Regions from separate parts of the Aeribacillus sp. FSL K6-3256 genome, predicted to be linked through region 2. Evidence: a T-box and tRNA genes for the amino acid it is inferred to sense, from the RefSeq annotation. Region 2 holds a T-box; the other holds one or more tRNA genes.
What was found. A T-box is a leader RNA that pairs with one kind of tRNA and senses whether it is charged. The one in region 2 lies ahead of pheS (phenylalanine--tRNA ligase subunit alpha), so its partner is inferred to be a tRNA-Phe.
Positions count from the first base shown of each region.

Region 1: it has a tRNA-Phe gene. The T-box ahead of pheS (phenylalanine--tRNA ligase subunit alpha) is inferred to sense a tRNA for this amino acid. The anticodon was not compared.

Region 1 is NZ_CP150188.1:914,236-917,610, forward strand. It holds rRNA gene NSQ84_RS04410 (23S ribosomal RNA) at 1-210, shown strand, start outside; tRNA gene NSQ84_RS04415 (tRNA-Val) at 307-382, shown strand; tRNA gene NSQ84_RS04420 (tRNA-Thr) at 542-614, shown strand; tRNA gene NSQ84_RS04425 (tRNA-Lys) at 791-866, shown strand; tRNA gene NSQ84_RS04430 (tRNA-Leu) at 874-955, shown strand; tRNA gene NSQ84_RS04435 (tRNA-Gly) at 962-1,033, shown strand; tRNA gene NSQ84_RS04440 (tRNA-Leu) at 1,041-1,129, shown strand; tRNA gene NSQ84_RS04445 (tRNA-Arg) at 1,135-1,211, shown strand; tRNA gene NSQ84_RS04450 (tRNA-Pro) at 1,215-1,291, shown strand; tRNA gene NSQ84_RS04455 (tRNA-Ala) at 1,303-1,375, shown strand; tRNA gene NSQ84_RS04460 (tRNA-Met) at 1,386-1,459, shown strand; tRNA gene NSQ84_RS04465 (tRNA-Ile) at 1,466-1,542, shown strand; tRNA gene NSQ84_RS04470 (tRNA-Ser) at 1,555-1,644, shown strand; tRNA gene NSQ84_RS04475 (tRNA-Met) at 1,655-1,731, shown strand; tRNA gene NSQ84_RS04480 (tRNA-Asp) at 1,734-1,809, shown strand; tRNA gene NSQ84_RS04485 (tRNA-Phe) at 1,920-1,992, shown strand; tRNA gene NSQ84_RS04490 (tRNA-His) at 2,010-2,085, shown strand; tRNA gene NSQ84_RS04495 (tRNA-Gly) at 2,288-2,358, shown strand; tRNA gene NSQ84_RS04500 (tRNA-Ile) at 2,365-2,438, shown strand; tRNA gene NSQ84_RS04505 (tRNA-Asn) at 2,537-2,608, shown strand; gene NSQ84_RS04510 (TraR/DksA C4-type zinc finger protein) at 2,669-3,375, opposite strand, start outside.
Region 2 is NZ_CP150188.1:2,767,968-2,771,342, forward strand. It holds gene pheT (phenylalanine--tRNA ligase subunit beta) at 1-1,135, opposite strand, end outside; gene pheS (phenylalanine--tRNA ligase subunit alpha) at 1,150-2,184, opposite strand; T-box leader at 2,230-2,460, opposite strand; gene NSQ84_RS13345 (RNA methyltransferase) at 2,510-3,262, opposite strand; gene sspI (small acid-soluble spore protein SspI) at 3,360-3,375, shown strand, end outside.

The DNA.
Region 1 (3,375 bases), 1.9 Mb from region 2:
CCAGTTGTCCCGCCAGGGGCATCGCTGGGTAGCTATGTGCGGAAGGGATAAGCGCTGAAAGCATCTAAGCGTGAAGCCCCCCTCAAGATGAGATTTCCCATCGCTAAACGCGAGTAAGATCCCTTGAAGATGACGAGGTAGATAGGTCCGAGGTGGAAGCGTGGTGACACGTGGAGCTGACGGATACTAATCGATCGAGGACTTAACCAAGAAAGAGCATCTATTCGTGAAGGAACCGTTATCTAGTTTTGAAAGAATTATGGACTTTTATTTACTTTGCATATGTCCTCTGGTGATTTTTGAATTGGAGGATTAGCTCAGCTGGGAGAGCACTTGCCTTACAAGCAAGGGGTCGGCGGTTCGATCCCGTCATCCTCCACCATACAGTATATCGATTCAGCTCAATTGGCAAAGCACGGTCGAGATATCGTCTTTCATGCTGCTTCATCGTACCAATTGAACTTTTCCTTGGACAAGATTTCTAAGATTGGAACGACGATCAAATGAAGCAAGACTGATTATTGATTGTTGTATTCATCATGCCGGTGTAGCTCAATTGGCAGAGCAACTGAATCGTAATCAGTAGGTTGGGGGTTCGATTCCTCTCGCCGGCATCATTAAAGGTGTTGCATATTGAGCAGGAACTTTTAGATTAGTCGTCAGAGAAACGAGCAATGCTTCGACGAACAATCAGAGAGTTGTCCCGACGCATCCAACATCCTCGAAAAGACTGGCAGAGGAAGGGACATCTGACAAATGAAAAATGGATTAGGAGAAAAAAATTTTTTATGAGCCATTAGCTCAGTCGGTAGAGCATCTGACTTTTAATCAGAGGGTCGGAGGTTCGAATCCTCCATGGCTCACCATTTTGACGCGGGTGTGGCGGAATTGGCAGACGCACTAGACTTAGGATCTAGCGCCTTACGGCGTGGGGGTTCAAGTCCCTCCACCCGCATAATACGCGGAAGTAGTTCAGTGGTAGAACACCACCTTGCCAAGGTGGGGGTCGCGGGTTCGAATCCCGTCTTCCGCTTTTCTCTGCCGGGGTGGCGGAATTGGCAGACGCACAGGACTTAAAATCCTGCGGTAGGTGACTACCGTACCGGTTCAAGTCCGGTCCTCGGCACCATATTTGCGCCCGTAGCTCAATTGGATAGAGCGTTTGACTACGGATCAAAAGGTTAGGGGTTCGACTCCTCTCGGGCGCGCCATATCGGGAAGTAGCTCAGCTTGGTAGAGCACATGGTTTGGGACCATGGGGTCGCAGGTTCGAATCCTGTCTTCCCGACCAGGGAATTTAAAGGGGCCTTAGCTCAGCTGGGAGAGCGCCTGCTTTGCACGCAGGAGGTCAGCGGTTCGATCCCGCTAGGCTCCATATTTAATTTGGCGGTGTAGCTCAGCTGGCTAGAGCGTACGGTTCATACCCGTGAGGTCGGGGGTTCGATCCCCTCCACCGCCATTTTTCGGACCTTTAGCTCAGCTGGTCAGAGCAGACGGCTCATAACCGTCCGGTCGCAGGTTCGAATCCTGCAAGGTCCACCATCTTTATTATATGGAGGAGTACCCAAGTCTGGCTGAAGGGGTCGGTCTTGAAAACCGAGAGGCGGGTCAAACCGCGCGGGGGTTCGAATCCCTCCTCCTCCGTCATTATTATCGCGGGGTGGAGCAGTCCGGTAGCTCGTCGGGCTCATAACCCGAAGGTCGCAGGTTCAAATCCTGCCCCCGCAACCAATGGTCCCGTAGTGTAGCGGTTAACATGCCTGCCTGTCACGCAGGAGATCGCGGGTTCGATTCCCGTCGGGACCGCCATTAATTATTGATTCAACAGCTGTAGGAGGAATTTTTCAAGTACAGCAGGTTGTGTCAATGAATTCTTTCTTTAATGATGGATTGTACATAATTTTTTATCGGAGTTTTACGGCTCGGTAGCTCAGTCGGTAGAGCAAAGGACTGAAAATCCTTGTGTCGGCGGTTCGATTCCGTCCCGAGCCATTGTTTTATTAATTGCGGCGACTGTGGCGAAGTGGTTAACGCACCAGATTGTGGCTCTGGCATTCGTGGGTTCGATTCCCATCAGTCGCCCCATTTGCCTATAGTTAAGTATTTATTTCTATCATCAGCTTATTATGCGGGTGTAGTTTAGTGGTAAAACCTCAGCCACGAGCGACACTTCAATGAATAATCTGCGAGTTGCCTCGACGCATTTACATCCTCGAACAGTGCTGGAAGAGGAAGAGGCATGGAAATTGCGTGTTTATCATTTAAATAGAAAAATAAATATTTTCGCGCGGGTGTAGTTTAGTGGTAAAACCTCAGCCTTCCAAGCTGATGTCGTGGGTTCGATTCCCATCACCCGCTTAATATGGGCTTGTAGCTCAGCTGGTTAGAGCGCACGCCTGATAAGCGTGAGGTCGGTGGTTCAAGTCCACTCAGGCCCATTGCTATTTTTTAAGCAGCCTAGTTGGGCAATTGACATTGCTGCAATTGTCAGTCAAAAGCTGTTCTATTTGGCAAAATGCCTTAAATTTTTTTATATTCCGCAGTAGCTCAGTGGTAGAGCATTCGGCTGTTAACCGAACGGTCGCAGGTTCGAATCCTGCCTGCGGAGTCATTTCGAAATCAAAAAAAGCGTTGCAGTTTGCAACGCTTTTTTTGTCTTCTTGTAATTTTAATCATTTTTCGCATATGGTTCTTTTTCTGTTAATGGAAGATCTCCCCATAAAACTGTTAAATCCTCTTCATCAAGCATTTTTTCATATCGTTTATGTTCATGTGACGGATAGACGTTTACGTTTTTTCCCTCAATATCTGTATAAATGAAGTTTTCAATATCTTCAATATATCCAATTTCATCATCGGAATTATACATATCTCCGTACGATAACGGTGGAGTTCTTACATCTTGCGGTGTTTCTGACGTTCCGTATTCGATAACATCTTGAAAATAATCATACGGCTCAGTAACAGCGGTATTTTCATGGTCGATTTGAGAGGATCCGTGAAAAGTCGCATCAAGTATTTCTTCCTCTACAGGTCTTTCATGAGAAATCGTTTGAACTAGAGTATGTTCTTTGCATGTTTTGGCTGTCGGTATGGCTTTGAGACGGTCTTCATCAATTTTTTTTCCGCAGACGGAACAAGTACCGTATGTGCCCTCATGAATTCTTTCTAATGCTTCAACGATCTCTTCATATTCTTTTTCTAAATGTTTATTTAAAGCTAAATCTTTTTCTCTTTCATACAGTTCGGTCGCATCGTCTCCGGGGTGATTGTCGTAGCTGGAAAGCTCTCCAGTTGATTCATGGTCCAGCCCTTTTTCCAATTGAAAATGATCGTTATTGTCCCAACGTTTTTCAATCTCATTTTTCATGAATA
Region 2 (3,375 bases):
CTTTTACCCTGTTCGGGTCAACTCCCTTTTCAAATCTCAAGCTCGCTTCACTTCTAAGTCCGAAATCCTTCGACGCTTTTCGGACAACACTGCCTTTAAAATAGGCGGCCTCAAGCAAAACGGTCGTCGTATCGTCTCTTACTTCAGAATCGGCCCCTCCCATTACACCAGCTAATGCAACAGGTACTTTGCCATTTGTGATCACAAGGTGATCGCTTGTAAGCTTTCGTTCTTGATCATCAAGGGTCACGATCGTCTCTCCGTCATGTGCGCGGCGAACGAGTATTTCCTTTGATCCGAACCGGTCATAGTCAAACGCATGAAGCGGCTGGCCGTATTCTAATAAACAATAGTTTGTAATATCGACGACGTTGTTATGCGGTCTGATTCCGGCTTTTATTAAGCGCATTTGCATCCATAAAGGGGAAGGGGCAATTTTGACATTTTTAATAATTTTAGCTACATAGAATGGATTATCTTCTTTTGCTTCAACATTCACAGTAATATAATCAGTTGCTTTTTCTTCGGCAGCCTCATAATGAACTTCCGGCTTTCGAACCTCTTTCTTTAAAATTGCTGCAACTTCATAGGCAACACCGATCATGCTTAAACAGTCAGAACGGTTTGGTGTAAGACCTAATTCAAGTACATAATCGTCCATAAACAGCTGTTCAATCGCATTTTTTCCAACTTCAGCATCACTAGGGAAAACAAAAATGCCGTCAGAAAACTCTTTTGGGACAAGCTTTCCTTCAATGCCCAGCTCTTGCAAAGAACAAATCATACCATTAGATTCTTCACCGCGCAGCTTTGCCCGTTTAATTTTGAAATTGCCCGGCAAAACCGCACCAACTTTGGCTACCGGCACTTTTTGACCTTTTTCAACGTTTTGGGCGCCGCATATAATTTGCACTGGTTCTCCTTCTCCGATGTCAACTAAACATTTGCTTAATTTTTCTGCATTTGGATGCTGTTCTTTTTCAAGCACCTGTCCAACTACAACATCTTTTATTCCTTCATTAACAGCTTGAACATTTTCAACTTCAATGCCGCTCTTCGTTATTTTTTCAGCCAGCTCCTCAGGGGAAATGTCTAGATCAACATATTCAGAGAGCCATTTGTATGAAACGAACATGAGAAAACCTCCTTTTAAGCTTGTTTAAACTGTTTCAAAAAACGCACATCGTTTGTATAAAAATGACGAATATCATCAATTCCATATTTCAACATGGCAATCCGTTCCGGTCCCATTCCAAATGCAAAACCACGGTATTTTTTCGAATCGAATCCCGCCATTTCCAAAACGTTTGGATGAACCATCCCTGCTCCTAAAATTTCAATCCAGCCTGTTCCTTTACATACATGACAGCCTTTCATGGAGCATTTAAAACAGGATACATCGACTTCCACCGACGGTTCAGTAAACGGGAAAAAGCTCGGACGCAGACGAATTTGCCTGTCTTCACCGAACAGTTTTTTCGCAAACACTTCGAGCGTTCCTTTTAAATCGCTCATGCGAATGTTTTCATCCACAACGAGCCCTTCAATTTGCGTAAATTGATGGGAGTGCGTTGCATCATCTGTATCACGTCTGTATACTTTCCCTGGACAAATGATTTTTACAGGACCTTTCCCTTTATATTTTTCTAGCGTTCTCGCCTGAACTGGAGATGTGTGTGTGCGCAGCAAAATTTCATCAGTTATGTAAAAGGAATCTTGCATATCCCTTGCCGGATGGCCTTTCGGCAAATTGAGCGCTTCAAAATTGTAATAATCTGTTTCAACTTCTGGACCTTCCTCTACTGTGTATCCCATGCCGATAAACAAATCTTCAATTTCTTCAATGACCGCTTGGAGAGGATGATGGTTTCCTGTTCGAACTGGTCTACCTGGAAGGGTAACGTCAATCGTTTCTTGCTGTAATTTTTTCTCGATTTCTGCTTTTTCGAGTTGTTCTTGCTTACTTGTTATTTCCCCGGCAATCACTTCCCGAATTTCATTTGCTAACGCACCTATTTTCGGCCGTTCTTCTTTCGAAAGCTTTCCCATTCCGCGAAGAACTTCGGTAATCGGTCCTTTTTTTCCAAGATATTGAACGCGAATATTTTGCAATTGTTTTAAATCCGTTGCTTCCCGTACCTTTTGCAACGCTTCATCGCGAAGCTTTGTTAATTCTTCCTGCATGTAAATTCCTCCTTTTTTTAAAATAAATAAAAAAACCCATCCCAAAAAAGGGACGAGTTGAATTTCGCGGTACCACCCTTATTAACAAAGAAAGAATCTTTGTTCACTTCATTATCATAACGGCACAGCCGGAGCGCCTTTACATGCTTCCGCATGGTCCTGGCGTCAACTCTGGAGGTGAATTCGTTTGCCTCTACCATAAAAATGCTTCCAGTCTACGGCATTTTCTCCCTAAATGGCGACCTGCAAACTACTCTTCTCCGTCATCGTTATTCCTTTATTCAATTGCTTTTAATTATAAAAAAAAGAAATTAAAGGCGCAACATTATTTGCGAAGATGGTACATGAAAATAGCTGAAGCAACGGCAACATTTAATGACTCCGCTTTTCCATAAATCGGAATGTGTAAATTTTGATCCGTCATATCCAGCAGCTCTTTTGAGACCCCATTTCCCTCATTTCCTACAAGGAGGGCAAATGTTTCAGATGGAGGGATCTCTTTATAGAAAACAGCATTTTTTGTTGAAGTTCCAAATACAGGAATTTCCTCTTCCTTCAATTTGCTTATAATCTGTTTTAATGACGAATTGACCACAGGCAAATGAAAAATTGATCCTTGTGTCGCCCGGATCGTTTTACTATTGTACAAATCAACCGTCCCTTCACCTAAAATCACAACATCCATTCCAGCCGCATCTGCAGTACGAATGATCGTACCGAGATTTCCTGGGTCTTGAACCGCATCTATTAACAGCCATTTTTTGGCGTTCAAATCGATTTCCCACCTAAGCTGCTTACAAACAGCCATGACACCTTGCGGGGAATCCGTTTCAGACAGAAGCGAAAACACCTCTTTGGAAACAATCGTTGTCGGAATAGTACCTTCGAAAAAATGATTTGGCAGCTTCGCTCCTTCTAAAACAATTAACTCTTGAACAATTGATTTATATTTGAGAGCTTCCTCGATTAAATGCAAGCCTTCAATTAAAAACAGCCTGCGCTCTTCCCGTTTTTTTCTTGATTGCAGCTTTTTCCATTCTTTTACTCTTTCATTTTTAGTTGACGCAATCCGTTTCAATGATGGTGTCTCCTTCAACTGATAGTTCATTTCATATACATATTATAGAAAACAAAAGAAAAAATAAAGAAGAATGAAGAAAAACGAGGTGAAGGATATGAATTTTGATTTGC